Regions from separate parts of the Niabella agricola genome, predicted to be linked through region 3. Evidence: riboswitches for the same ligand, from Rfam matches in the RefSeq annotation. Region 3 holds a riboswitch; each other region holds the start of a gene.

Region 1 (10,223 bases), 1.7 Mb from region 3:
GAGGGTTGCGATGGTATTCAACTGGCGCTTCCTTGTTTTGATATAACGATCGCCCATTACCTGGTCAATCACGCTCCAGGCCTGCCAGCTGCCCATCGGGGTTTGTACAGGGTAATCGGTAATATGATCGGCCGGAGTTCCGTCGGCATTGATATAAAACGGATAGAGCTTGGGCCAGTTAAAGGTTACCCGGTAAAAATCCGATACATCATAATCATCGTCCGGGGAAAAGGGCCAGTAAAACTTATCTGAGTTTTGTTGTGCCGCAGCAATATTCATGTTCAGCTTGATATCGTTGGTGATTTTTGCGGTAATGTTTGAACGAAGATTGAATTTCTTATACCCGAGGTTCTCATACGACCCATTTTCACCGGTATAGCTGACCATGTTATAATAATTCAGTTTTTCACTTCCCCCGGAAACATCCAGCAGATATTTCTGCACCGTCGGATTGCGCCAAACCCAGTCGTTTACATTATAGTTCTTATCCCTGAAATAATTAAACTCCGTTTCACCATTGGGCAGCGGATCATTTTTTTTATTGTACTCATTATTGAACTGCACCACCCGGTTCTGATAGATCAGTTCATCAATGGCTGTGGTACGATCGCTCAGCAAGGTTCTTGTAGGGGTAGATCTTGAATACGAGGTTTGAAAATGCAAGGTTGGCTTTTGGGCGGTTCCTTTTTTTGTCGTTACTACAATTACACCGTTACCTGCTCTCGAACCATAGATCGAAGCCGTTGCCGCATCCTTTAACACGTTTAACTGATCGATCTCATTAGGATCCAGCGCATCAAACTCCGCCTTGCCTTTAATTACACCATCAATTACATACAGCGGCTCGCCATTAGCGCCCCGGATACGGATACTGGAGCTGGCGCCGGAAAGACCGGAGGTATTCGTAACGGTTACACCCGGAGCGCGGCCTGCAAGCGTATTGGACATATTCGCTGCCGGTATATCGGTTAATTTTTTGGTACTGATGCTGGTAACGGCTCCTGTAAGATTGGAACGTTTTTGCGCACCATACCCCACTACCACCACTTCATCGAGGGCTGCAGCAACAGCGGAAAGTCGGATCTGCAAGGAGGTTTCATTACCTACCGTTATTTCCTGTGATTGAAAACCAATGGCAGATATTTCCAGTATCTCGCCAGGAGTTGTATTGATCCGGAATGAACCGTCGGCAGCTGTGGCAACGGCTGATGTCTTCCCTTTGATCTTAACAGTAGCACCGGCTACAGGGTTGCCGGCAGAGTCGGTTACTTTTCCTTCAACAGGCGATGCCTGAATCGGGACCGGAATGCGGTTACCGGTAACGGGTTTTGCGGCATGCAGGATATTCCCCTTCAACAAAAGGCAACATAGCAATAGCGGCAAACCCAACAAATACTTCTTGAGTCTTGTTTGCATAAGCGCTCGTAATTTTTTGAGTTTAATAAATTGAGGTACATTTCTGGCAGGTAAAAGGCCGGTTATAGCAATAATCCAGCATGGCAGGCCTGCATATGCAGACGCGCTTTACATTCTCAGGCACATCTTTACTTCGAGATTTTTCTTTTTTACTTAAAACCGGAGCTGAATCAGGTCTGATTTTTTTGGGTCATAGAAGGTTCGGGGGTTCGTTAAAAAATAGTGAATAGCAAGACAAATGTTATCGAAAAAAATACACGAACAAAATTTTTTTGCTTATTTTTTAAAATAAAAATGACAAAAGATTATTATTTCTATAATAGATCCGGATCTTTATTAAAAAAATCAACAAACATCTCTTCGAGAGTATTGCCATCCATAGCCTATCCTGTTGCACCCCGCCCGTTATTGGAAAAGACAATGGCAAACAAAGACGGCTGCTTATACCCGAATGCAGAAAAGTTATAACCTGCTTTTGACGCCGGTTAAAATCGCCGGCCGTCGTGCCTGGAAACAAACCGGATCCAGCCAGCAAACAGATCTGATTTTTGCGAGGATTATTTTTTAGTGTAAAAAATCTCGTCAAAAATTTGGTAGCCTCAATAAATAGTCTATAATTTTGCTGCAGTTCTTGAAAATATTCTTATCCAGAAAGACCGAGGGACTTGACCCAATGACGTCTTGGCAACCTCCGCTCACGCGGGAAGGTGCCACCTTCAACCACACTTGTGGAAAGATAAGTTAGAAAAAGCCTTTTCATTTATTTGTAAAATAGTTGAATGCGCTTCTGACTTGTCGGGAGTGCATTTTTTTTTGCTCCCGGCATTCCTTTTCGTTTTTCCGGATGGATTTTCATGAGCATTCTTCACCGTTAAAAACAAAAAAATGAAAGTGCAAACAAAGATCTTACACAGCATTCCGGCAGATGAACTGACCGGCGCCATTTCCACCCCCATTTATCAAACTTCCACCTTTGTACAGGAGGCGCCCGGCATGCACCGCGGTTATGACTACTCGCGTACCAATAATCCCACACGTGCCGCACTGGAAAAACTGATCGCCGAACTGGAAGGCGGCAGCCGTGGATTTGCATTTGCCAGCGGCCTGGCAGCCATTGATGCAGTTGTAAAACTCCTTGCTGCAGGCGATGAGATCCTGGCAGTAGATGACATTTACGGCGGCGCCTTCCGCCTGTTTACCCATGTATACCAGAAGTTTGGTATCGGAGTACGGTACACAGACACCACCGACGTAACAAAGGTAGCAGCTGCCATCACTCCAAAAACAAAGCTGATCTGGATTGAAACGCCCACCAATCCCACATTAAAAATTTCAGATATCCGTGCAATTGCCAACATTGCAAAAACGCAGGGCATTTTGCTTTGTGTAGACAATACCTTTGCCTCTCCCGCTGCCCAAAAACCATTGGACTTGGGAGCCGATATCGTAGTGCACAGTGCTACCAAATATCTTGCGGGACATAGCGATGTGATTGCCGGGATCGTTGTAACCAAAACAGACGAGCTTGACGATCAGATCAAATTCATTCAAAATGCGTCCGGTGCCATCCTCGGACCTTTTGACAGCTGGCTTGCCATCCGGGGAATAGAAACACTTCCTTTGCGCATTGCCCAACACTCAAAGAATGCCCAGGCTATCGCCGAATTTCTGCAAACCCAGGACCTTGTAAAAAATGTATACTATCCCGGGCTTCCGGACCATCACAATCATGCCATTGCCCAACAACAGCAACAATATTTTGGCGGTGTTGTAAGCTTCGATCTGAAGGTAGACGAAACGGGTGTTGCAACCCAGCTGGTTAAATCTACCCGCTATTTCCAACTGGCTGAAAGCCTCGGCGGCGTAAAAAGTTTGATCTGTTTACCCAGTGAAATGACCCATAAATCCATTCCTGCAGCCATCCGTCGCCGCGCGGGTGTTACCGATAGCCTGGTGCGGCTTTCTGTTGGTTTGGAAGATGCAGAAGACCTGGTCCGGGACCTTGAAAAGGCCCTGCGCATTGCAACCGGAAGACTTACCGTTGCAGCACGATAGCAAGTTGAGCCAGGACCTGTTAGGCTTAAATGCCTGACAGGTCTGTTGGTGAATACGCGCTGGCCGCGTTCAGTGTTGCCAGGGCATCATCTGATAGCTGCAGCCTCACGGCATCCGTCATTCCCAGCATCTGCGCTATACTGGTGGCACTTACAATGGGCGCCGTAATGGAAGGACGGGACAGAAGCCATGCCAGCGCCACTGCTGCAGGAGACGTACGGTAAGCGTCCGATACCCCATCCAGGGCCGCCAGAATCTTCCTTCCCCGTTCATCCAGCATCTTCCTGATGCCGGCTCCCCGGGTGCTTTTTGCAAGATCTGCCTCACTCCGGTACTTTCCTGTCAGGAACCCACTGGCCAATGCGTAATAAGCGATGACACCTAACCCCTGGGCTTTTACGATAGGCTCATACTGTGTTTCATATCGTTCCCGCTGATAAAGGTTGTATTCCGGCTGCAAGGTTTGATAAACCGGTAACTGAAGCCCAGCGGATGCTTTCAGCGAAGCATTCAGGCGCTGTGGCGATAAATTGGAGGCGCCGATCCAGCGTACTTTTCCTTCTTTAATCAGTTGCGCATAAGCCTCCAGTGTCTCTTCTACCGGAACATCCTCATTATCAAAATGCGTTTGGTAAAGATCGATGGTATCTGTCTGCAATCGCTTTAATGAAAGTTCTACCTGTTTCAGAATATATGCTTTTGAGGTATCCGGTTGCGGCTGACCCGTCATGCTTCCTCCTACCTTTGTAGCAATCAACACAGCATTTCTTTTGCCGGTTTTCTTCAGCCAGTTACCAATGATCGTTTCTGATTCGCCACCTTTATTGCCGGGTGCCCAATAGGAGTATTGATTGGCCGTATCAATCATATTAAACCCTTCATCTACGAAATGATCCAGCAGTTGGAATGAAGTGCGTTCGTCTATGGTCCATCCAAAAACGTTTCCACCAAATACAACTGGTGCAATCTGCAAATCTGTACGTCCCAGTACTCTCTTGTTCATACGCTGGTTTTAATAACTAAAACAGGCCGATAGGGAGAATTGTTCGGATCTGTCCTGGAAAGGTTGAATCATCTTTTTGCCCGATCAGCCAACCCTTTCATGACTGAACTATCTTTATGCGCTTGTTGCAGTTATCCGCTGAAACCATCTTATTAGGTTATATTTGTAACTACATTCGATTTAAACCAGTAATAACATGAATAAATCAGCCATTCATCCCATGCCGGCGTATTTCGACCGTTACATTAACCAGGTACCGGAAGAACTGGAAATTGTACCCGCTATTCAAAAAAGCATTCTTGATGTTTACCAGCTGGATAAAGAAAAGATCAACAGTCTGGGCGACCAGGTATACGCACCCGGCAAGTGGACGATCAAGCAACTCCTTTTACATATTGCCGATACCGAGCGGGTGTTTATTTACCGGGCATTGCGTTTCGCCCGGAAGGACAGCACTCCGGCCCAATCATTTGATGAGAACCTCTTTGCCAACAATTCCAATGCCGGCGAAAGAACCCTTGAATCCCTGCTGGATGAGCTGGTGGCGGTTCGCCAGAGTACCCTTGCGTTTTATAAAAATCTCAGCAACGAGCAGCTGCTTTCCATCGGCCATACCTATAATACAGAAATGTCTGTACTCGCAGTGGGTTTCACGATTGTAGGACACCAGGCACATCATTTTAAGATCATTGAAGAACGTTATTTCCCGTTGCTGAATGCCCAGTAAATGAATTTTTATTTCCGTTTACAGTTCCGGCTGCTCAACCGACAGTTAAAGGACTTTGGTCTGCACCCCTTATGGGGATGGGTATTGGGTACTGCAGGCTTTATTCTGGTGTCATGGTTGTTATTCTTAAAGACCAGCGCAGCCGTTTATCTTTACCTGTTTACTGCAGCTTCCTGGATGCTACAGCTTGGCACCCAGAAAAGAACCGATTTTCTCCGCATCACTTTTCCGCAAAAATCCCTGCGCAGGATTCGGCTGGCCGAAAACGCCATTGTAGTAACGCCTTTTGTGCTGTTTTTACTCTGCAGTCACTATTTCATTACAGGATTACTGCTGTTGCCGGCGGCCCTGTTGCTGAGCCTGATCAATCAGGTACCGGATATCAGCACCACTATACCAACACCGTTTGGAAAACGGCCTTTTGAGTTTCTGACCGGTTTCCGTCAATCGTTGTTGCTTATTCTGGGGGCATATGCCCTGATGGGCATCGGCATTTTCGTTAACAATTTCAATCTCTGCCTGTTTGCACAAGGAGGTATAATCCTGCTGATCTGCTCCTTTTATACCAAGCCGGAGCCTTTGTTTTATGTGTGGAACTTCGCTTGCAGTCCTGCTGGTTTTTTAAAGGAAAAAATAAAGACTGCAGTATGGCATAGCACCCTCTTAACCTTTCTTCCCCTGGCAGCATTATTCATCGCTTTTCCTGAAAAATGGTGGGTGACCGCCGGTATCCAATTATTGAGCTATGCATACATTACACAGATCATCCTGGTAAAATACATCGCCTACCCTGGTGAGATCCAGCTGGTACAGCTGCTCATTTTTTTGGCCAGTATCTTCTTCCCTCCCCTGCTGCTAGGCCTCATTCCTTTTTTTTATTCCCGGTCTGTTGACCGGCTTGCAACATATCTTTCATGATCCAGATCACATCCCTTTCCAAGAGCTTCGGCCACCATGTCGTTTTAAACAACATCGCTGCTACGTTTCACACCGGACGCGTATATGGTATTGTTGGTGAAAATGGTGCAGGGAAAACCACCCTGTTTAATTGTATTGCAGGTATCGAAGCATACGAAGGACAGATCACCGCCGACCACCTTCCGCTGAAAAACCACCTGGGTCTTTTGCAGACAGAACCGTTTTTCTTTTCAAAAATCACCGGGGCAGAATACCTGGAGCTGCTCTGCAGGGCAAGGCATAAACTCCTTGTACAACCGGAACAAAAAAACATTTTCGACCTGCCCTTACACCAATATGCCGCTACCTATTCTACAGGTATGAAGAAGAAGCTGGCACTGATGGCGATCCTGATGCAGGAGAATGATTACTTCATTTTAGACGAGCCTTTTAACGGAGTAGATATACAAAGCAACCTGCTGATTACAGCCATCATTCAAAAATTGAAGGAACTGGGAAAAACCATCCTGATCTCTTCGCATATTTTCTCCACGCTGCATGAAACCTGCGACGAAATACTCCTGCTCCAAAACGGGTTGTTCACAAAAAAAGTGCTGCGGGCCGACTTTGATCTGCTGGAACAGGAAATGAAACAGGTATCCATCGGTAATAAGATCGAGCAGATGGCATTGAAATAAGCCGTCAACAGCCGTTTCCTTTCTATTTCTTGAACCTTACGGCAGCAAAAAAACACCTTAATTTATTAACTTAAGTCAAGGTTTTTTTGATAAAAAAACAGTTGCTTTGCAGTACAATATCCAATACACAACTGGCTGCTTTACAAAGGGTTTGAATATACTATTATCCCTATATAAAAGATTGAGAATCTATCAAAGACAGCCGGGAGTGTTCATCAGGACACTCTTTTTTTGCTATCTGCAGTACATCTTTCACAGCAACCGTTAACAGACTGCATATATTCCTGTCTGCTCATTTATTCCGGCTGACTGATTTTGAGCAATGCCACACTTTTATTACCATCAACACAAATTTTATTTGCCGCAGACGCTACGCAATCAGAGCATGCAGGCAACTTATTTGCGTACATTCGACGTCAAAAACTCCAGTCCCTCCAGGCAAAACCATCCTCCTGCTGAACAACGCAAGAATCGGGTTTCCTTTTACAGCCGTAGTCCTCAATTTTGTGTTATAAATTCGTATTATGAAGGTACAGGAAGCAATAAATTTCACCAAGGTGGCAACGGCCATCGAATACATCCGAAGCCATTTTAAGGAGCAGCCTGATCTGGAAGCCATTGCAAAGGCCGCCCACACCAGCCCTTATCATTTTCAACGCATCTTTACCGATTGGGCCGGGATCAGTCCGAAAAAATTCCTACAATACATCAGTCTGGAACATGCCAAGCAGGTATTGAAAAGCAGCCAGGCTTCTGTTGCAGACGCTGCTTTTGAAACAGGGCTTTCCGGAACCGGGCGGTTACACGACCTGTTTATCAATATCGAAGGGATGACACCCGCCGAATACAAAAATGGAGGTAGCAACCTACACATCCATTATAGTTTTGCAACCAGCCCCTTTGGCAACCTGATGGTAGCATCCACTTCCCGGGGGATCTGTCATATGGTTTTTTATGATGACGCTCCAACCGCATTGCAGGAATTGAAACAACGATTTCCGAATGCAAGCTTCCTGGAGCGCCTGGACCGGCTGCAACAAAACGCGCTGGCGATTTTTCAAAACAATGACCTGCCGCTGCCCGAAATCAAATTACACCTGAAAGGCACCGATTTTCAGCTAAAGGTTTGGGAAAGCCTGCTGAAGATTCCTATGGGGCAGCTAACCACCTACGGCTCGCTGGCCGCACAGATCGGAAGCCCGAATGCATCCCGTGCCGTGGGCACCGCAATCGGAAGCAATCCCGTAGCTTATCTTATCCCCTGTCACCGTGTTATCCAGTCTACCGGGCATACCGGGGGTTATATGTGGGGAGCGTTGCGAAAAGCGGCCATTATTGGTTGGGAACAGGCCAGGACTAAAGATTAAGTTCTAAATACTAAAAAGGCGGTGGTTGCAGACTTTATAAAATACGATTTTCTTTATGCAGAATCTTCTTCCCTTTGACGGCATGGTACATTATTATGGCCGGATCTTTACACCGGAAACAGCAGCTACTTATTTTAACCGGCTGATGGAGACCATTGAATGGCGGAATGACGAAGCCGTGATCTTCGGAAAGCGGATCATTACCAAAAGAGAGGTGGCCTGGTATGGCAATAAGAACTTTGCATACACGTACTCCAACGCTACCAAAACAGCATTGCCCTGGACAAAGGAGTTGCTGGAGCTAAAACAATTAAGTGAAGAAAAAACCGGCGAGCAATATAATTCCTGCCTGCTCAATCTCTACCATACCGGTACCGAGGGCATGGCCTGGCACTGCGATGAGGAACGGGAACTAAAGAAAAACGGAGCCATTGCCTCGCTGAGTTTTGGCGCAGAACGGAAATTTGCGTTCAAGCATAAAACCAGCGGAGAGCGGGTCGATTGCTTCCTGGAGCATGGGAGTTTGCTTGTCATGAAAGGAACTACCCAAACCCACTGGCTGCACCGCCTGCCCCCCACGAAGAAGGTGCTGAAGCCCCGGGTCAATCTCACGTTCCGGAGCATACGCGAGACTTGAGTATGGCATTTTGTTTAACGCTTCCGGATGACACCCCGTTTGCTTTTGGCGATCAGTTTTCAGCCATTGGCCCTCAACTATAAGCTAACGGTTTTCAATTAGTTTAGGATACAGGCAGCAAATAGGATAGTGATAATGGTATCTGTTTTTGAGATTTGTCTTTTGGATCTTGGAAGTTACCGCTTACGATTTAACTCCCCAATTTTACGTATTCACCATTGCCTGTTGACCATTGCGGTAAAAAAGCCATCCTGATCAAATCAGGACGGCCTTTCTAACAAAATAAGCAAAAACAAATTACCAGATTTTTGCCCGTTCATTTTCGGGTTTATACATTTTATCACCCGGTTTTACATTAAAGGCTTTATACCAGGGTTCAAAATTTGTTAAGGGTCCGTTTCCTCTCCATTCAGCAGGTGCATGCGGATCTATTTTGATAAGTTGCTTCGCACGCTCCGGAGTTGACTTGCTTCTCCATATCTGGCCCCAGCTCATAAAAAAGCGCTGGTCCGGAGTAAAGCCATCAATGAGCTCGTTACCCTGTCCCTGTTTGGTTTTTTTAAACGCATCGTAGGCGATCGCGATTCCGCCCAGGTCGGCAATATTCTCACCCAGGGTAAGCGCGCCGTTTACGTGTATGGAATCCAGTACGGTGTAACGATTGAACTGTTCTTCTACCATTTTTGTTTTCTCCCTGAACTTCTTCTCGTCTTCCGGGGTCCACCAGTTTTTCAGGTTCCCGTCCGCTGCATACTGTGCGCCCTGGTCGTCGAAACCATGGGTCATTTCATGACCGATTACCGCGCCGATACCTCCATAGTTTACGGCATCATCTGCACCAAAATCAAAGAAAGGGAATTGCAGGATTGCCGCAGGAAAAACAATTTCATTAAATGCCGGGTTATAATAGGCATTGACGGTATTGGGCGTCATGCCCCATTCCGTGCGGTCCACCGGTTTTCCCAGTTTGGCCAGGTTGCGTTGATATTCAAAGGCGGCAGCATTCAGCACATTCTGTGCATAACGGTCCGGAGCGATTTCCAGCCCGGAATATTCCTTCCAGTGGTCAGGGTAGCCGATCTTTTTCATAAAGGCGCCCAGCTTGGCCTGCGCCTTCTGTTTGGTGGCATCGCTCATCCAGTCGAGGTTTTTGATGCGGTTGCTAAAGGCATCCTGCAGGTTCTGCACCAGCTCCACCATCTTCTGCTTGGCCTCCGGTTTAAAATACCGGTCTACATACAGCTTTCCCAGTTGTTCTCCAATCGAATTATTGATCACTTGCATTACCCGCTCCCATCGCGGCTTTTGCTCTTTTTGTCCGCTCAGGGTTTTATCATAAAAATTGAAGTGCGCTTCGTCAAAACTCCGTCCCAGGTAGGGGGCCATATCGGAAAGAAGGTTATAGGTGAGGTAGCTTTTCCAG
Region 2 (10,223 bases), 1.8 Mb from region 3:
GAACCGTAGATTGCTGCCGATGCAGCGTCTTTTAGCACCGATATGCTTGATATATCATTCGGGTCTATATTGCTTAGCTGACCGGGAATACCGTCGATCAATACCAATGCATCCGGGTTGGCACCAAAGGATGCAACGCCACGGATCCGGATCGTTCCTGCACTGCCCCCTCCCGGCTGCCCCGAACGCTGGATGACCGTAACACCCGGCATCTGACCGGTGAGTGCCTGGGTAGCCTGTGTAACCGCCCGGTTATTGAGGTCCTTAGCGTTTACCTGTGAAATGGCACCGATCACGTTTACCCTTCTTTGCGTACCATATCCCACTACCACCACTTCATCCATTTGACCGGGTAAGGCCGCCAGCCGCATCATAATGCTGCTTTTTTCCCCGGCATTCAGTGAAAAACGTTTCAATGAGTCGTTCCGGTATCCCACGAACGAAAAATAAAGATCATAGGAACGTCCATACACCATCTGGGCGGCAAACCCGCCCGTTGCATCCGTGACCTGGTGCACTACCGTTGCAGGATTTTGTACATCTACGATCCTAACCGAAGCGCCCGGAAGCGGCTCGCCTCCCTGGCTCAATACCAATCCCCGCACTTCGGCATTGTGTTGTGCCATGCCCTGCAGGGAGCAAAGCATGACCAGTGCGATTAAAACGCGATAAAATTTTAACTGCATAGTTACCTGTCTTTTATATTCAATAAAATAGTTGTTCAAAACGCATGTGCTTTTGTTCGTCCCTGTTCAGCACAGTGACGCTGCTTTAAAAAATGAACGGAATGCTCCTGTAAAGGAATGGCAGTTATCCGTATGCCCACAGGGTCAATCGTTTTTCTCTATTGTAATTTGGTTCTCACTTTTTTGATACCGCAATCCGTTCAACTGGCAAAGTTGTTCCAGTAAAACATCCAGCGAATCGCTATACATGATCGTTCCTGTAAACAGGTAATCTCCGATCTCCTTTGTTTTTAATACAATCGTTACGTGGTACCGTTGTTCGATCCGGTCGAATACCCGGCGCAATGTTTCGCGGTTAAACGAATAGGCCTTATTTCCCCACACTACCGCTCCATGCGCGGATGTTAACTGCCCGCGGGCCGCTGGGGTTGCTTTATGAGCCGCCATCCCGGCGGCATCCTTCCGGGCGGGCCGTATAACCCGGGCCACGCCATTCCTGCGGTCTACCAGCACGCCTTCCCCCGGCACCAGGATCACGGGCTCCAGTATGGCCGCATGATCCAGATCGCGCACCGCTATTTTTCCTTCCGTCAGATCTACCTGTATCGTTGCCTGCTCCCGGTTTTCCTGTACCCAAAACTCGGTACCCAGTGCCCGCACACGTATGCCGTTTGCCTCTACAAGAAAAGGATGCAGTGAATCTTTCGCTACTTTGAAATAAGCTGTTCCTGTTAAGCACAATTGCCGCTGCTCCTTAAATGTGCCCGCATACTCTACCCGGCTGCCGGGTTGCAACCGCAGCACAGATCCATCGGGTAATTGCAGCGCCGTTTCTTTTCCGGAAGGATTTTCAACAACCGTAAATGCAGGTTCCGTATGGCGGATTCCCCGCTTGCCGCCACCCAGGAAATTTAACAACGCATATCCTGCCAAAACCAGTGCCAGCACGGCTGCCGCTGCCAGCATCTTTTGTAAATAGCGCGTTTTTTTCTTCTTGTTGATCCCCTGTGCTACAGCCTTCCACATTGCTGCTTTCCACGGCTCCTCCAGCTGCTGTGTTTCCGGCATCTGGCGGAATGCCGCATCCGGAATATAGTGCTGCAGTACTTCGGGGTGCGCTTTGAGAAATGCCGTTACTTTTTCAGCCTCTGCCTCATCCGATTGATTGTCGAAGAACCGCTCCACCATCTCCTTTGTGACAGCATTATCCATTTTCATTTATGTATAACGTTTGCAAATAAAAAATCCCCTAGCGGAAAAAAAAAATTATAAAAAAAAGAATACAGTGGTCAGCATCCTGCGCAATTGTTTCAGCGCCTGCCGCACATGGTTATCTACTGTTTTAACCGACAGGTTCATTAAAACAGCAATTTCTTTATAGGAATAGCCTTCCAGGTGCTTTAAGCGGATCACTTTACGGCGCATTGCCGGCAGCCGCCGGATAGCAAGATGCAGCTGTTCATGATCCGTTAATACTGCCGGGGATTGTGTATAAAATGCTTCGGCCACGGCCCGGCGTTTCCGTTGCGTGGCCTCTTTACGCAACCAGTCGATAAATACCAGCCGGGCATTCTGGAACAGCATGGTTTCTAATGAATGGGTATCGGAGAGTCCGGAGCGGTATTGCCACATCTTAATAAACGTCTGTTGGGTAAGGTCGGCAGCATCGGCCTCGTTGCCGGTTTTTTTCAGAAAAAGAAAAAAAACACGCTCCGACCAAAGCGCATAGAACGCCTCGAACGCTTTTTGGTTTCCATCCCTGATATCTTGTACCTGGTTCAACATATACATTTACAACAAACAAAATGCGCTGCCGCGATAAGGACAGCCAATAGCCGCCATTCTGTTTCCATTACGCCCTCCTTCATATAATATACAACACCCACCCGGCTTTCCCGGTTCCTGCAGACGCGCTTAAGTACGAATTTCTTTAAACAAGCAGCACTGGCAAACACTGGCGCAAAGTAAATTTAAAATATTGAGAGTATTGAAGACTGTACGAAAAAATCAGCACCGGTGTGCATTCGTTTGCACAAACAACACCAACAGCCATGCGGCTTTTTACAAATACATTACCTTCGTGCCTGCTCGTTCCATTTTGTAACCCGCTGATCTCCGCCGGCCGGTCTCAGGAGCATGATCTCAAAATACAATTACAAAACCATACTGGCTCCTGCCAGTAAAATACAGATCATTGTGAAAAAAATACTGCTCATTATGACCGGGCTGTTTGTATATGTTACTACCATCACTGCCCAACAAAAACCCAATGTCATTTACATTTATGCCGATGATATGGGCTACGGGGAATTGGGTTGCTACGGTCAACAAAAAATCAAAACGCCACACCTGGATCAGATGGCCGCCGAGGGCATGCGGTTTATCCAACACTACTCCGGCACACCGGTATGCGCACCGGCACGTTGTATGCTGCTGACCGGAAAAAATGGGGGACATTCCTACATAAGAGGCAACTATGAACTGGGAGGCTTCCCGGACAGTTTGGAAGGCGGCCAGATGCCGCTGCCCGAAGGCAGTTTCACCCTGGGACATCTTTTTAAGAATGCGGGGTATGCAACAGCAGCCATCGGAAAATGGGGCTTGGGATCTGTACATACCACGGGGCACCCATTATTGCAGGGCTTCGATTATTTTTATGGATACCTCGATCAGAAACAGGCGCACAATTACTATCCCACACATCTTTGGGAAAACCATACATGGGACACGCTGAACAACCCCAACATCTGGGTACACCGGCAGCTCAACCCGCAAACCGCCACCGATAGCGACTTTGATTATTTCAAAGGCAATGTGTATTCCATTGATAAGATGACGGAGAAAGCACTGGGGTTTATCCGTACACACCGGCAACAACCTTTCTTTCTTTACCTGCCCTACACCATTCCGCATGTCTCACTGCAGGTACCGGAAAAATACATCAATATGTACAAGGGACAGTTTGATGAAAAGCCCTACTATGGGCAAAATGGCTATGCAGCATCTAAATACCCGCTATCCACCTATGCCGGCATGATTACCTGTCTCGACGACCAGGTAGGCCTCATTATGAATGAGATCAAAAAGCTGGGACTGGATCAAAATACCCTGATCCTGTTCTCCAGCGATAACGGAGCTACTTTTAACGGCGGGGTTGACGCCGCTTTTTTTAACAGCGTACAGGGACTACGCGGTTTGAAAATGGATGTTTATGAAGGCGGCTTCAGGGAGCCCTTTATCGCCCGCTGGCCGGGCAAGATTCCTGCGGGCAAAACCAGTGCCCTGCTTTCCGTGCAATATGATATGATGCCCACATTTGCCGAGCTTATCCGGCAACGGTTGCCCTATGCCGTTAACGGCCTTTCGCTGCTACCGGAGCTATTGGGCAAAGGAACCCAGCAACAACACCCCTATCTTTATTTTGAATATCCTGAAAAGGGAGGTCAGGTGGCAATCCGGATTGGAAAATGGAAAGGCATACGTACCGGTGTACAGAAAGACAAAGGGGCATCCTGGCAGCTTTACAACCTGGAAACAGATTTGCGTGAAACAGATGATATTGCCACTCGGCACCCCGGCATTATCCAACAGATGCAGGCCATTGCAACAAAAGAGCATCAGCATCCGCATATAAAAGAATGGGAATTTATAGACCCGAAATTTGAGAAGGCCGCAGAGGCGCAGAAACGCTGAAGTTTTTTTGTATTTCTTGTGGTTTGTTCTTTACCGCAACGGTTGCAAAGCATCCGCAAAGAACGCAATGAGAACCGGAGCGAGCATCGTTACAACCTCCTTCGCTACTTTGCGAAAATCCTCGCGTATTTTCGTGGTTTGTTTTTTACAGCAACGATCGCAAAGAAAGCCGGATTAATCATCGCTCAAAAACACATAGCACACTTCGCGAACATCCTTGCGATCTTTGCGGTTCGTTTTTACCAACAAGCACCGCAACGATCCCAATGAAAACCGGTGGCAGCATCGTTATCGCGCTGCGTTGGTTGCGGTTAGCTATCGCTAAGAAAGCGCCGAACAATTATATGCCTGTAAAAACGGTGCCATAAAAAAAGCCACTGTTACCAGTGGCTCCTTCATAAAACAAACACTAGCTTTCTATCAACGTTTCGGTCCGGCCGCCGTTACTGCTGCTGCAACTATAGTTTCGTAGCTTTCAAAGTTCTTTATAAACTGTGCTGCCAGGTTCTGCGCCTGGGCATCATAGGCCTCCGGGTGCTGCCACGTCTGGCTCGGGTTTAATACGTTCGGATCCACACCGGGGCAGGTACCCGGTATCATCAGGCCGAAAACAGGATCTTTGTGATAAATGACATTATCCAGGCTTCCGTTCAGCGCAGCCCGGATCATTGCCCGGGAGTCTGCAAGTTTCATCCGGCTTCCGGTGCCATAAGCGCCACCCGTCCAGCCGGTATTCACCATCCATACTTTTACACCGTGCTGGGCAATGCGGTCGCCCAGCATCGTTGCATAACGCGCAGGATGCAGCGGCAGAAAGGGGGCACCGAAGCAGGCACTGAAAGTAGCTTTGGGTTCCGTAACCCCGGTTTCAGTGCCCGCTACTTTTGCAGTGTAGCCGCTGATAAAATAATACAGCGCCTGCTCGCGCGAGAGCCGGGCAATGGGCGGCAGCACTCCATAAGCATCACAGGTTAAAAAGAATAGATTCCTGGGAATGCCACCGGTTCCTTCCGGAACACTGTTCTCCACAAAATCGATGGGATAGGCTACCCTTGTATTTTCAGTAACCGAAGCATCATCAAAATTGATCCGGTTGGTACCCGGGAAAAAGCTAACATTTTCAACAAGCGCCCCTTTTCTTACTGCACGATAGATTTCCGGCTCCTTTTCCGCAGAAAGTCCGATACACTTTGCATAGCAGCCTCCTTCAAAGTTAAACACACCGTTATCATCCCAGCCATGCTCATCATCGCCGATCAGTTTCCGGTCCGGGTCCGTACTCAGGGTTGTTTTTCCCGTACCGCTCAATCCGAAGAACAGGGCTGTATCACCCTTCTTTCCCTTGTTGGCGGCACAATGCATACTAAGCACGCCGCGGGTTTGCGGCAGCAGGTAATTCAATATTGAAAAAACCCCTTTTTTGATTTCGCCAGTATAGGCACTGCCGGCAATCAGGATCATTTTATGTTTAAAGCTTACAACAGTAGTGTTGCCCTGCCGGGTGCCGCAACGTACCGGATCCAGCTCCAGGGAAGGCGCGGACAGAATATGCCAGTCCGGCTCAAAATGCTCCAGCTCCTCTTCAGAAGGTCGTAAAAAAAGATGGTGCGCGAACAGGTTCATCCAGGGCAGCTCGTTTACGACCCGGATATTCAGCCGGTATTCCGGTGCGGCACAGGCATAGGCATCTCTTACCCACAACTCTTTGCGGCTGTTTAAATAATTGCGCACGTCTTCCAGGATCCGGTCGAAATAGAATTCCTCGATCGGGTTATTAAAATTTCCCCAATCGATGGTTGCTGCTGTTACAGCATCTTTCACAACAAATTTGTCGCGGGGCGAACGTCCGGTGAACCTGCCGGTAGAAATAACCAGGGCCCCGGTATCATTCAGCCTCCCCTGGTGATTCATAAGCGCATCATCTACCAGCTCATCAGGGGACAACTGGTAATGGATCTGGTTGTTTAGGTTTAACCCCGCTGCCTTGAGCTGTTTTCCGGGGATTTCGAATGGCTTTGTAAGCATATTGCGTTGAAACTTTGTTGAAACAGCAAAAATATAATTTGAAAAAATCTAAAAAAAATATATTTTAAAGATCAACAATTAGATATTTTAAAACAAACAACGAATAAATAAAGAATAATTTTCAACATTTAATTATTAAGCTAACAATTGTTTGCATTTCTGTCTGAAATACAATTTCTTAGCCCGGGATTGATCCTGGGCTTTTTTCTTTCCTTTTTGTTTCCTACCTTTGCGCCGGCCTGGTAAAGGTTATTTATAGTTCTTTTTATTTTCCCGCCCCGGCGGGAAACCTTATCAAGAAAGGCAGAGGGTTTGGCCCTGTGAAGCCTTGGCAACCTGTTATGAGGATAACAAGGTGCCAATTCCAGCTCCCGCAAAACGGGAGGAAGATAAGTCGGATCGTAGCATATTAAAAAACTTAATAGAACAGCTCATCTGGTTTATCCGGGTGGGCTTTTTTTATGCAACGGCGAACTGCTGCCTGTAATTTTTTTGAATATGAAACAAAACTCTACTAAATTCGTAGTCTGCATGAAACAAAACGCAACATATCCTATTTTGTACATTACGCCCGTAATGTGTTGCTGCATCTGCTGTATGCCCTAGCCGGCATACCTTCTACCTTATACCCCAACAGGTGTTCTTTAACGACCCTTACATATTTCAACATCATTCTTCACTTTATTAAATGCATCATTTTTTATGAGTAACCAACTACATTTCGACACCTTGCAAGTGCATGCCGGCCAGCAACCGGATCCTACAACCGGAAGCCGTGCCGTACCGATTTACCAGACTACTTCTTATGTTTTTAAAAATGCAGATCATGCTGCCAATCTTTTTGGTTTAAAGGAATTTGGCAATATCTATACACGGATCATGAATCCGACCACCGATGTATTTGAGCAGCGGGTTGCCGCACTGGAAGGAGGCGTTGCTGCGCTGGCTACCTCATCCGGGCAGGCCGCACAATTCCTGGCCATCACCAACCTGTTGCAGGCCGGCGAAAATTTTGTCACTTCTCCTTTCTTATACGGGGGCACATTTAACCAGTTTAAAGTTTCTTTTAAACGGCTGGGTATTGACGTACGGTTTGCGGCTGATGACAATATAGACAGCTTCCGTCCGCTGATCGACGATAAAACAAAAGCCATCTATATTGAAACGCTGGGTAACCCGCGGCTGAATGTGCCCGACTTTGAAAAATTTGCCGCACTGGCAAAAGAATATGATCTGCCGCTGATCGTAGACAATACCTTCGGTGCCGGCGGTTACCTGTTCCAACCTCTTAAGCATGGCGCGAACATTGTAGTGGAAGCAGCCACCAAATGGATCGGCGGGCACGGCAACAGCATCGGCGGCATCATTGTAGACGGAGGCAATTATAATTGGGGGAACGGTAAATTCCCGCAGTTTTCCGAGCCGTCGGAAGGTTATCATGGGCTTAATTTCTGGCAGGTATTTGGAGAAGGCAACCCGCTGGGACTGCCCAATATCGCTTTTGCCATCCGCGCCCGGGTAGAAGGCCTCCGCGATTTCGGACCTGCGTTGAGCCCTTTCAATTCTTTCCTGCTGCTTCAGGGCCTGGAAACGCTTTCCCTGCGTGTACAACGCACAGTAGACAATGCCCTTGCTCTTGCAGAATGGCTGGAACAGCACGATAAAGTTGAGTTTGTATGGTACCCGGGTCTGGAAAGTAGTCCTTATCACAACCTGGCCAAAAAATATCTTACTAACGGCTTTGGCGGTGTGTTGCAATTTGGCATCAAAGGCGGAATTGAAAACGGAAGGTCCTTTATCAATAACCTGAAGCTGGTAAGCCACCTGGCAAACGTGGGCGATTCCAAAACACTGGCCATTCATCCCGCCTCTACCACACACGAGCAGCTCAGTGAAGCCGAAAGAGCCAGTGCCGGTGTATTAGACAACCTGATCCGCATCAGCCTTGGTATTGAGCATATCGAAGACATTAAAGCAGATTTTGAGCAGGCTTTTGCGGCTGTTTTTAACAAGTAAAAAACAAGACCTGCAAGATTTCCCCTTATTCAGATCGGTGAACATCTTGCAGGTCTTTCAAAAAGAATGCAACAACACGTATTTACATATTCAGCTCCCTTTGTATTGGAAAGCGGTGTCCGCTTTCAGAACCTGCGGCTGGCGTATACAACCTATGGCAGCATCAATGAAGAACAATCCAATATTGTATGGATTTTTCATGCGCTGACGGCCAACAGCAACCCGCATGAATGGTGGCCCGAAATGATTGGTGCAGGAAGGGCTTTTGATCCCGCAAAGGATTTTATTATTTGCGTAAATATGCCGGGCAGCTGTTACGGAAGCAGCAGTCCGCTGGATCTGAACCCGGCAACCGGAGAGCCGTACTATCATGACTTTCCGTTCTTCACGATCCGCGACATGGCACGCGCCTACCAGCTGTTACAAAAAGAGCTGGGCATTCAAAAAATCAAGATCGGTATTGGCGGCAGCACCGGTGGTCAACAACTCCTGGAATGGGCGGTACTGGACCCTGAGCTCTTTGAATACATCGTTCCGCTGGCCACCAACGCGGTACATTCGCCCTGGGGGAAAGCCTTTAACGCTTCCCAGCGGTTTGCCATTGAAGCCGATCAAACCTGGCAAACGAAAAATCCGGAAGCAGGATTGAAAGGCATGGAAGTAGCACGGGGTATTGCCCTGCTTTCCTATCGTAATGCTACGGCCTATAATAAAACGCAATCCGAACATTCTGATGAACAACTGGAAGCTTTCCGGAGTGAAAGTTACCAGCGCTACCAGGGCACCAAGCTAGCAGCACGGTTCAATGCGTTCAGCTATTATGCCCTTAGTAAAAGTATGGACAGCCATAACCTGGGCCGCGGCCGTGGCGGCGTGATTAAGGCACTGGAAACCATTAAGGCAAAAACCCTGGCGCTGGCCCTGGAAGGCGATCTGTTATTTCCCCCGGAAGAACAGGAATTTTTAGCCGAACATATTCCCGGAGCGATTGAGAAACTGATCCGCTCCGACTACGGGCACGACGGATTCCTGCTGGAATTTGACCAGATATCAGAGGCAATAAAAAAATTCACAACCCGTCATGCCAAGAGCGTGGCGATAAAATAAAAATAATGGGCGAACATAGAGAATTAGTGATCGGGCTATTTGGCTTTGGTGTTGTAGGAGAAGGATTGTATAAGGTATTGCAGCAAACGCCTTCTTTGAAAGCCTCGATCAAAAAAGTCTGCATCAAGCATCCCGGAAAAAAAAGAAATGCTCCGGAAGACCTGTTTACAACCGACCGCAATGAGCTGTTAAACGACACCTCCATCAACCTGATCGTAGAGGTGATCGACGACGCTGTTGCCGGCTTTGAAATTGTAAGCACTGCATTAAAAAATGGAAAGGACGTAGTTAGCTCTTCCAAAAAAATGATCGCGGAAAACCTGCCGGCGTTGCTGCAGCTGCAACAAAAAACCGGGAGGTCCCTGTTGTACGAATCCTCTGCCTGCGCCTCCATACCCGTTATCCGGAACCTGGAGGAATATTACGACAATGATCTTTTACACAGTATCCGTGCCATCGTAAACGGAAGCACCAACTTTATACTTACCAAGATCTTTGAAGAGAACCTGGCGTTTAAAGACGCGTTGCTCCTGGCGCAACAGCTGGGCTTTGCAGAAAGCGATCCCACCCTGGATGTAGAAGGATACGATGCCCTCAATAAATGGACCATCCTGCTGCTTCATGCCTATGGAATTGTGGCGCACCCGGATCATATCCTGTTTAACGGCATTCAGAATATTGCCAAAACCGACGCAG
Region 3 (10,223 bases):
GTATTGCCGGCACCTACCCGAAAGATGGAATCTTTCATGGGTACCTGGATGCGGCTACCGCTGATAAAGCCATCATAGTAATTGTTGATGCCCTCGCTCATCAGGAAGTCTTTTATATTATGCGCACTGTCAAAAGCCGGCTTCAGATCCAATACCCGCTGACGCGCCACGGCGCTGTCTGCTGCATTGGGCTGCGCATTGAAAGCCACATAGGAAATGCCACGGCTTTCCTGTTGTTTAAAGTCGTTTTTATGCTTATTAATATAATCCTGTATATCACTGTCAGTAACCTTTACCGCCGAATCGGAAATGGTGGTGTAGGGCACTCTTACAAAAGAAACTTTTGACATCAGGGCGTCCTCGGTCTGCCGTTTTTCCATCATCCATTTAGGGAAATTGATGCTGGTAGTTAACAGGGCATCGTATTTTTCTGCCTGGCGCTGGAGGATCAACTGGTCCAGGAAGGCATTAATCTGTGCTTTTTGTTCAGCGTTTCCCTTTGATTTGATGTCGTTGATCTGTCTCTGTGCGGCCGCAGCATCAAATTTCCCGGTTTGAGGATCCGTAAAACCCTGTGCCAGTTCCTGGGGAGGATTGGCTCCAAACAGCAGGTCGTTCAGTTCTTTTTTGCCTACATCCAGTCCCAGTTTTTTAGATTCCTGGGAAAGCAGGATCCGGGAAACCTCCTGGCCCCAGGCCATTTCGTTGGCTTGCTGAGCAGCACCTTCACCGCCGCTCATTCCGCGGGCCTGCATCATTTGCGTTTGTTGTTCTACAAGGTTACTGAATTCCTGGAACTCAATTTTATCACCGTTTACTTTTCCAATGGTCCGGACATCTCCGGTAAACAGGCTTCCGCCGTTCTCAAAAGCAAGCATCACTACAAATATGACCAATGCAAGCCCAATGATCACAGCCATCACCTTGCCATACTTGTCCTGAATGTTCTGTATTACTGACATGTTAAATAATATAGTTAATTAAAAGGTTGGCAAAAATAGCGTTTTTAAAGATATCAACAAACTGTGGAAAAAAGGGTGGAAATAGCCCGAAAACAGGACATTTCAAGGGTTGAAAATGAGGCAATAACCAGGCTTTTTCAAACCTTCCGAACCACTTCATATACATCTTTCCGGCGGTCTGCCAGGTTTTTAACGCTTCCGAATTTATGGAGATGTCGTAACAGGTCAATGTCCACATCACCGATCACCACCATTTCCGTATTGGGGGTAGCTTCCGCTTCAATACCATTAGACGGAAAAGAAAAATCGCAGGGCGTAAGGATCATCGATTGTGCATACTGGATGTCCATATTCTGTACCTGGGGCAGGTTGCCCACATTGCCGGCAATGGCTACATAGCATTCATTTTCAATGGCCCGGGCCTGCGCACAATGCCGCACCCGGAAATAAGCGTTTTGGGTATCAGTAAGAAAAGGCACGAACAGGATGTCCATTCCCTCGTCTGCCAGCAGGCGGCTGAGTTCGGGAAACTCGGAGTCGTAACAAACCAGGATGCCTACTTTACCACAATCGGTATCAAAGGCTTTTACCTGGCTGCCGCCCACCATGCCCCAAACGCGCTCCTCATCGGGTGTAACATGAATTTTTTCATATTTGTCTACGGATCCGTCGCGCTGACAGAGGTACCCTACATTGTAAAGGCGGCCATCTACCACCTCCGGCATGCTCCCCGTTACAATATTGATATTGTAGCTTACGGCCAGGGCCGCAAACCGGTCGCGTATAACGGCGGTATATTTGGAAACCTCTTTTACGGCGTCGGCGGCGGAAAGGTGGTTGTATTCGGCCATCAGGGGCGCATTAAAGAATTCGGGAAACACGGCAAAATCGCAACGGTAGCCGGAAACCGTGTCCACAAAGTATTCGACCTGGGTCATCATTTCTTCCAGGTTCTTATAAAGCCGCATCTGCCATTGCACCAGCCCCAGGCGCACCACGCGTTTGAGCGGGAAGGCCTGCTCGCTCCGGTCTTCATAATAAATATTATCCCATTTCAGTAACACGCCATATTCATTAGACTGTACGTCGCCATGCAGGTAATTTTTGATAATACGTACCGGGTGAAAATCGTTGGCGAGCTGAAAGTCCAGCACCGGGTCATGCAGCTCTTTCTGTTTTACCTTTTGGATATACGCGCTGGGCGTCATTTCCCGGGCATACTTATGATACCCGGGTATCCGGCCGCCAAATACAATCCCTTTCAGGTTCAGGCGTTCGGCCAGTTCTTTCCGGTAATCGTACAACCGCCGTCCCAGGCGCATACCACGGAACTGCGGTTTAATGAAAACGTCAATGCCATATAGGATTTCCCCTTCGGAATCATGCGAATTAAAGGAATAATTGCCGGTAATGCTTTTATAATTGTGCCGGTTGTTCACTTTTTTTTCGTCTACGATAATCGAAAGCGCACAAGCTGCCATTACGCCGTTTATATAGATTACTACCTGGCCTTCGGGAAACAGGTTGATCAACCGGTTGATTTGCGCCCGCTGCCAGTAGCTTTCCGGCATGCTGGGGTAGCAGGCGATCATGGTTTCCTTAAGCGCATCATACTGGTCCTTTTCAAGTGTTTTTATTTCGATATTGATCGGGTCTGTCATAGAAACAAATTTAACATAAATAATCCGGCCGGGATATTGTGTGAGTAGCCGCAGTGCTTGTATTAAGAATCAAAAGTTTTTTTAGGGCCGCCGATTACGCCCGGATTAGGGCGCTATTATAATCAGCACATCAGCAGCAAGCCATCCGGCAAAACGGAGCGGGGGTATTTTTCCATATGAATGCAATCGGTTGAGCAGCCAGATCACGGGGTTAAGGGATATATTCGCATATACACAAAAATTTACGCTTTATGAAACGTTCCGTTAAAGGATTGTTTGCAGGGTTCCTGCTTTTTTCTTCTGTGATCAATGCCCAGTCTGTAACCGTTCCTGCAGGGGGTAATGCCTGGGCGCTGCAAAGGACCGAAGAGGGCGTGCGGATCCATAACAACGGGGTAACCAACTGGACAAAGATCAATGATGGCTTTACAACCTATATACGGGTTACACAGCCCGGAACCTTGAAGGTATGGCTGGAGACGGGGGCGGTGACCGGAATGCCTGAAGTTGCGGTATCTGTATTTAAACAGACCCGTAAGGCAATCCTGAAAGCCGAAGGCCGTTCTTTTTATATTGGCGAATGGAATATAAATGACAGCGGCTATGTGCTCATTGTAGTGAAAGGGGTAAAAAAAGAAGGCTGCTGTTTTCCGGATGTAACTGCGTTAAAGCTGGAGGGTTCTGCACTTACGGATAAGGCCAGTTATACCAAGAATAATGAAGGCAGCTTCTTTCATTGGGGGAGGAGGGGCCCCTCCGTACATATGGGGTACCAGTTGCCAAAGGATGTGGATGCCGAATGGTTTTATAATGAAGTAACGGTGCCGGAAGGCAATGATCTGATCGGTTCTTATTTTATGGCCAATGGTTTTGGTGAGGGTTATTTTGGCATGCAGGTGAACTCCGCCACTGAGCGGCGCATCCTGTTTTCCGTTTGGAGTCCGTACAATACGGATGATCCGAAGCAAATTCCTGAAGATCATAAGATCAAGATGCTAAAAAAAGGCGAAGGCGTTTATTCCGGCGAATTTGGCAACGAAGGAGCAGGTGGTCAGAGCATCCTGCGGTATAACTGGAAAGCTGCTACCACCTATAAGTTCCTGTTGCATGTGTTGCCGGATGGGGACAGCCATACGGTTTATACGGCATATTTTTACGATGGTGCAAAAAATACCTGGCTGCTGGTGGCCAGCTTCCGGCGTCCCAAGCTGGCCACTTATCTGAAGCGGCCGCATTCTTTCCTCGAAAACTTTAATCCCAACCAGGGCGACCTGGAGCGGAACGTATTCTTCGGTAACCAATGGGTGCGGGATACAAAGGGCAATTGGCATGAGCTCACCAAAGCACGCTTTACAGCCGATAATACGGCGCGCGTGGGGTATCGCAAAGATTACGCAGGAGGTGTGAAGGGACAACAATTTTACCTGCGCAACTGTGGGTTCTTTAATGACTATGTGCCTTACGATACCATGGTGGAACGTCAGCCCACGGGTAAAGCACCCCAGGTTAATTTGAATGCATTGCCATAGAGCAGGGTTTATCTTTTTATCTGGAGTTGGTATCAAAAGTTGCTTTATAGCGTATTGTTATGCGGCCCGCCGCGGCAACACAAGTGGAAGTCATTTGATACAAACGCTTTTTTACCTGTCCAGAATGACAATAAATTAATAAAGGCGCGGCGCGCCGATGCCTGCTGTAGCTGAAAGCAGTAAACGGCGTTCCTGCCGCAGCGCACCGCAAATCCCTGTAACCAGGAGCAGGGACAGGCATTTCAGCCGCAGCGCGGCGGTAATCTCATTGAATTTGTTTTATAGTACGTGCCGGATAAACGAAACCTTCAATTCTCATGATTTAATAGTCTACTTGTTTTGTAGAAATTTATTTTGCCAATAATATTTTAGCAATTACCTTTGCCCTGTCTTAACAGACAACTTATCAAGAAAGACTGAGGGAGATGGCCCTGGGACGTCTTAGCAACCGCCTTTAGAAGGATTGGTGCTACATCCATCCGCCAGAAGGCGGAAAGATAAGTGAATCGTCAATGCTCCCTGCATTGTCTCTATTCACGATTTTCTTTCCATAACAAATTTTTTAAACGGCAATTTTTGAACATGAACACAAAAATGCAATCGTCGGGTTATAACCAGGCGTCTTTCAATTGCCGGCAGATGAACTGTCGCAACATACAAACCCTCCAGCTTCTTACGATGAAGATGGCGTGTTGTTGCTGCCGATCTTAATCCCTTTTTCATTATAGTTTCAATTAACGGCGGAAGCCGAACGGGATCCGTATGACCATCCGAATATTTTAAAACAGCATGTAACAATGAACCAATTTCTAAAAAGACTCATCTATGCAGCGTTTGTTCTCCTTCCCTTAGCGGGTGCTGCGCAATCGACAACGATTACAGGCACTGTTCAGGAGCTTCAGTCCGAAACCCCGTTAGCCGGGGTAACAGTGGAGGTGTCTGGAACCAACCGGCGTGTACTTACCAACGAGCAGGGTAGTTTTTCGATAGAAGCCGGACCACGCAGCGTATTGCTTTTTTCTTATGTAGGCTATGCCAACCGGCAGGTAAATACAGATACCATACAGGGCAACCTGCTGGTACTGCTGCAAAGTTCCAATACGGCCCTCGATGAAGTAGTGGTAACGGCATTGGGCGTTTCCAAGGCTAAAAAATCCCTGGGATATGCTACACAGGAGTTGAAGACAAAGGACATCTCGGAAGCAAAAGAAACCAATATCGTAAATGCGATGGCCGGAAAGATTGCCGGGGTACGCATTACCAATACACAGGGTGATATGGGATCATCGCGGATTGTGATACGGGGAGAGGTTTCTATTGCAGGGAATAACCAGCCGCTGTTTGTGGTAGATGGAGTTCCGGTAGATAACTCGCAGCTGGGCGCGGGGGGATCCAGGGATTTTCGCAATGCCATTGCCGACCTGAACCCGGAAGACATTGAAACCATCAGCGTACTGAAAGGCCCGAATGCGGCGGCACTTTACGGATCACGGGCAGGGCAGGGGGTTATCCTGATCAAAACAAAGACCGGCCGCAGTAAAAAAGGATTGGGAGTAACGATTAACTCGAACGTGAATATTGCCAAATTGCTGATATTGCCGGAATATCAGAATGTTTTCGGACAGGGATCCGAGGGAAAGTTCAGCTACGTAGATGGCAAGGGCGGTGGTGTCAATGACGGGGTGGATGAAAGCTGGGGACCGAAGCTGGATGGACGCCTGATCCCGCAGTTTTATTCCAACGGTCAGCCGGTGCCTTTTGTGGCGCATCCTAACAATGTGCGGGATTATTTCCGGACGGGTATTACGTACAGTAACGGTATTGCGCTGGCAAATGCAGGCGATAACTACGACTACCGGGTTTCTTATAACAATGAAAAGCAGCTGGGCGTGGTACCTAATAGCGAGGCAAAAAAAGATAATGTTTCCTTTAACGCCAATTACAATGTAACGCCCAAACTGAAAGTAGGCGTAAATGCCAACTATGTGGTAAACAACGCGCCCAATCTTCCGGGAGCGGGTGGTAAGCGGGCTACCAGCACCATGTTGCAGTTTACCTGGTTTGGGCGCCAGGTAGATATCGGTCAATTGGGGAATTATAAAGATGCAAAAGGGAACGGCATCAACTGGAACAACAGCTATTACAGCAACCCGTACTGGATCGCTTATGAAAATACCGTGAGTCAGCGTCGCAACCGGCTCATCGGGAATGTAAACATCAACTATACGATCCTCGATGGCTTAAGCGCTAACTTCCGCACCGGTACCGATTATTATAACGACCGCCGTAAGCTTAAAATAGCCTACGGAACCAATGGGACGCCGTTCGGTTCTTACGAGGAAGATGCGTTTACGGTGAATGAAAATAACACGGAAGCCATGCTGCGCTATAATAAAAACATCAGCAGTCTGTTCAGCCTGGATGCCTTTGCCGGGTGGAATGTGCGTACTAAAATTTATGAGGAAAATATTCAGCAGGCCCCCCGCCTGGCTGTACCTAATGTGTATACCCTTACCAATTCAAGAGATCCGCTGGTGTCTTCAAATTATTATTCAAAATCGAAGATCTACAGCACCTTTGCATCAGGACAACTAGGATACCGAAACTTTGCCTTTGTAAACCTAACGCTGCGTAATGACTGGTCTTCTACACTCCCCGTACAAAACCTTTCCTATTTCTATCCTTCCGTAAATGCCAGCCTGGTACTGACGGATGCGTTAGACATCAGGTCAACGACACTTAATTATCTAAAGATCAGGGGAGGATGGTCCAAAGTGGGAAACAGTGCGGAGCCGTATCAATTAGTTAATATATTCAACTTTAATGCGCCGTTTTTGAGTAGTCCTCAGTTGGTTACCTCCGGGATTGATTACGCCCCTGGTCTTAAATCGGAAAGCACCATTGCTTCAGAAGTGGGTTTGGAAGCTGCGCTGCTCAACAACCGCGTGCGGCTGGATCTGAGTCTTTACAATTCAAACAGTGTTGACCAGATCCTGAAAGTGGATGTCACTGCTGCAACAGGGTATACCCAAAAACTGATGAATGCCGGTAAGATCAATAACAAAGGCATCGAAGTGCAGTTGGGTGTCATTCCTGTAAAGCACAATAACTTTCAATGGAATATTGATCTGAATTATGCAGCCAACCGGAGCCGCGTGCTGATCCTGGATTATGAAAAACGCCTGCAAAATTATGTGTTGGGCTCCTACCGGAGTGTGCAGGTGCTGGCTTCTGTCGGAAAGCCATATGGTACCTTATTTGGAAATGCCTATCTGCGGGATGCCCAGGGCAATATTGTAGTGAACAATAGCGGTATTCCGCTGGCAGATCCGAATAAAAAAGTGTTGGGCAAATTTACGCCCGATTGGGTAGGCGGTATCACCAACAGTTTTTCTTACAAAAACTTCAGCCTTTCCTTTTTGGTGGATGCCAGCATCGGCGGCTCATTATTTGCCGGAACGAACTCCACCGGCAGCTACACGGGTGTGCTGGCGCTTACGTTGCCGGGCCGGGATGCGGAGCACGGAGGGCTTAGCTATTACTATCCCGGCAATGATAAAAAGAATGGCACCAGGGCCGGCACCAGCGGACCCAACGGGGAAACCGTATATGACGATGGAATGATCTTTAACGGAGTAACCACCGATGGCAAAAAAAATACCACCATTATACCCGCATCCCAGTATTATAAGGCGTCGCGGAGTATTGAAGAGGAATATGTATATGATGCTTCTTATGTGAAGTTGCGGGAAGTAAAGCTGGGGTATAACCTGCCGGCGCAGTGGGTTCATAAAATCGGTTTCCAGGGTGCTTCTTTTTCCGTTGTAGGCCGTAACCTCTGGATCATTCATAAAAATGTTCCCAATATCGACCCCGAAGTGGCGTTTAACACCGGCAACGCACAGGGACTGGAAGACCTGACGCTTCCTACCGTGCGGAATATCGGATTTAACCTGAACCTTAAATTTTAAAATGGCAGTCATGTATAAAAATATATTCAAACTATTTGTAGTTCTTATTACGCTATCTTTTACTGCCTGCAAAAAGAACCTGGCGGAAATTAACCGGAACCCCAATGCGGTGGAAGATCCGCAGCCGGATTATTTATTGACCGCGGCCGAAAAAATTGCGGCCGATACCTACTGGGGGGCAGATAATAATTTCAACTCCAGCCTGCTCATCATCCAGCACTGGGCCAAGATCCAGTATACGGAACCGGACCGCTATATTTTTAGCAACAGCAGTTTTACGGCGCTCTGGAACACCGGTTACGCACAGGTGATCACCAACCTGAATACCATTATCCAGCTCCCCGATGAAAAAGCCAATGCCAATTATAAAGCCGTTGCTACCATCCTGCGATCCTGGATATTCCAGCTGTTGACGGATGCATATGGAGCCATTCCCTATAAAGAATCTGGCAAAATCAAACAGACCCTTACGCCGGTTTATGATTCACAAAAAGAGGTGTACTTTGGTTTGCTGGATGAGTTGAAGTCGGCCGCGGCCGCACTGAATCCTGCCGCCGGCAGCGTTGCCGGGGATGTGTTATACGGCGGCGGTTTAGCCAGCTGGAAAAAATTTGCGGGAGCCCTCCGGCTGCGCATTGCGCTGCGTATTGCAGACCGGGAGCCGGAGAAAGCAAAACAGGTAATCAGCGAAGTAACCGCCGACCCCTCTTTACTGATCGGTAGCAACGCGGAAATCGCACAACAGGTGTATGATAAGCCACCCTTGCAAAACCCGGTGGCTGCCTGGTTTTCTACCCGGGATGACTACCGGGTGGGAGAGACGATCATCGACAAATTATATGCATTAAATGATCCACGTCTGGCTGTGTTTGCAGACAAACCCACCGATCCTTCCGTTACCAACTACGTAGGGGTGCCCAGTGGGCTTACCAACAGCGATGCCAATAATCTTGGATTTGCCAAAACATCCAAACCTGGTTTAACATTTTTCCGGTCGGATGCCAATCCCGCGGTGATTATAAGCTATGCAGAGGTATTGTTTGCAAAAGCCGAAGCGGTAGCACGGGGCCTGCTGGCCGGCGATGCAGCAGATCTGTACAGGCAGGCGATTACCGCATCCCTGAATCAATACCAGATCAAAGACAATACGGTGATCACCAATTACCTCAATCAGGCATCAGTAGCATACAATCCCGCGAATTTCAAGAAGTCAATTGGCGAACAGAAATGGATCGCATTGTATGGCCAGGGACTGGAAGCTTTTGCCGAATGGCGCCGCTTGGATTATCCGCAACTGGCACCGGGCGCCTCAGGAGTACTGGATGGCAAGATCCCGGTACGGTTCATTTACCCGGGTACGGAGCAGTCGCTCAACGGCGATCATTATAAAGCCGCGGTAGCTGCCCAGGGAACAGACAACCTGCTGACAAAGCTGTGGTTTGATGTAAACTGATGTTGATATGGTTTGACCAGAAGAATACTGAATCGTTGCTTTTGTATTTCTGTGGCCACCTCCTGTAACCACCGCGCAAATGCAATGGCCTGGCGAACTTTGCGTTAAAGAATTTTGTTTTATTTCAACAGATTTTAAGATCATGCAGAAAATATACCGGCACTTTTTTTTGATACTGATGTTACTGGGTTCGTTTGTAAGCAGTCATGCGCAGCATATAAAACCCGGCATCTGGCAGGGCGTATTGCAGCGGCCAGACGGACAAAAGATCATTTTTAATTTTGAATCGGCTACGCTGAAGGGAAAGCCAGTGTGGTATGTGATCAATGCAGGAGAGCGGTTACTGGTAGATGATGTAACACAAAAAGGCGATTCCATCTGGATCCAGATGCCGTTTTTTGCTTCGGGTTTTGCATTGAAGATAGAAAAGAACGGCAACCTGAAAGGTCTGTATATAAAAAACTATGGTACGCGTAAGGAGGAGATCCCTTTTTACGCTTTGCACAACGTTTCGGAGCGGTACCCGTTAGAGAGGCCTGCAGCTGTGGATATCAGCGGGCGCTGGGCCGTAGTCTTTAACTCCGTCAACGGAAAAACGCAGCAGGCGATCGGCGAATTTGCACAGGAACCTGGTGGTAGGATCACCG

Evidence for each region. Region 3 has a riboswitch for S-adenosylmethionine ahead of LL912_RS16870 (SusC/RagA family TonB-linked outer membrane protein). Riboswitches for the same ligand answer to the same signal wherever they lie in the genome.
Region 1: another riboswitch for S-adenosylmethionine. It lies ahead of LL912_RS09935 (trans-sulfuration enzyme family protein); the one in region 3 lies ahead of LL912_RS16870 (SusC/RagA family TonB-linked outer membrane protein).
Region 2: another riboswitch for S-adenosylmethionine. It lies ahead of LL912_RS09260 (O-acetylhomoserine aminocarboxypropyltransferase/cysteine synthase family protein); the one in region 3 lies ahead of LL912_RS16870 (SusC/RagA family TonB-linked outer membrane protein).

Annotation. Positions count from the first base shown of each region.
Region 1 is NZ_JAJHIZ010000003.1:1,062,623-1,072,845, forward strand. It holds gene LL912_RS09930 (SusC/RagA family TonB-linked outer membrane protein) at 1-1,416, opposite strand, end outside; SAM riboswitch class I at 2,057-2,159, shown strand; gene LL912_RS09935 (trans-sulfuration enzyme family protein) at 2,302-3,471, shown strand; gene LL912_RS09940 (aldo/keto reductase) at 3,497-4,474, opposite strand; gene LL912_RS09945 (DinB family protein) at 4,671-5,201, shown strand; gene LL912_RS09950 (hypothetical protein) at 5,202-6,119, shown strand; gene LL912_RS09955 (ABC transporter ATP-binding protein) at 6,116-6,796, shown strand; gene LL912_RS09960 (methylated-DNA--[protein]-cysteine S-methyltransferase) at 7,321-8,163, shown strand; gene LL912_RS09965 (alpha-ketoglutarate-dependent dioxygenase AlkB family protein) at 8,219-8,800, shown strand; gene LL912_RS09970 (M13 family metallopeptidase) at 9,098-10,223, opposite strand, start outside.
Region 2 is NZ_JAJHIZ010000003.1:916,239-926,461, forward strand. It holds gene LL912_RS09235 (SusC/RagA family TonB-linked outer membrane protein) at 1-686, opposite strand, end outside; gene LL912_RS09240 (FecR family protein) at 831-1,904, opposite strand; gene LL912_RS09245 (RNA polymerase sigma factor) at 1,953-2,471, opposite strand; gene LL912_RS09250 (arylsulfatase) at 2,883-4,379, shown strand; gene pckA (phosphoenolpyruvate carboxykinase (ATP)) at 4,800-6,404, opposite strand; SAM riboswitch class I at 6,693-6,800, shown strand; gene LL912_RS09260 (O-acetylhomoserine aminocarboxypropyltransferase/cysteine synthase family protein) at 7,107-8,420, shown strand; gene LL912_RS09265 (homoserine O-acetyltransferase family protein) at 8,487-9,527, shown strand; gene LL912_RS09270 (homoserine dehydrogenase) at 9,533-10,223, shown strand, end outside.
Region 3 is NZ_JAJHIZ010000003.1:2,727,743-2,737,965, reverse strand. It holds gene LL912_RS16885 (peptidylprolyl isomerase) at 1-962, opposite strand, end outside; gene LL912_RS16880 (bifunctional GNAT family N-acetyltransferase/carbon-nitrogen hydrolase family protein) at 1,100-2,623, opposite strand; gene LL912_RS16875 (DUF3472 domain-containing protein) at 2,875-4,152, shown strand; SAM riboswitch class I at 4,553-4,656, shown strand; gene LL912_RS16870 (SusC/RagA family TonB-linked outer membrane protein) at 4,950-8,123, shown strand; gene LL912_RS16865 (SusD/RagB family nutrient-binding outer membrane lipoprotein) at 8,134-9,576, shown strand; gene LL912_RS16860 (peroxiredoxin family protein) at 9,719-10,223, shown strand, end outside.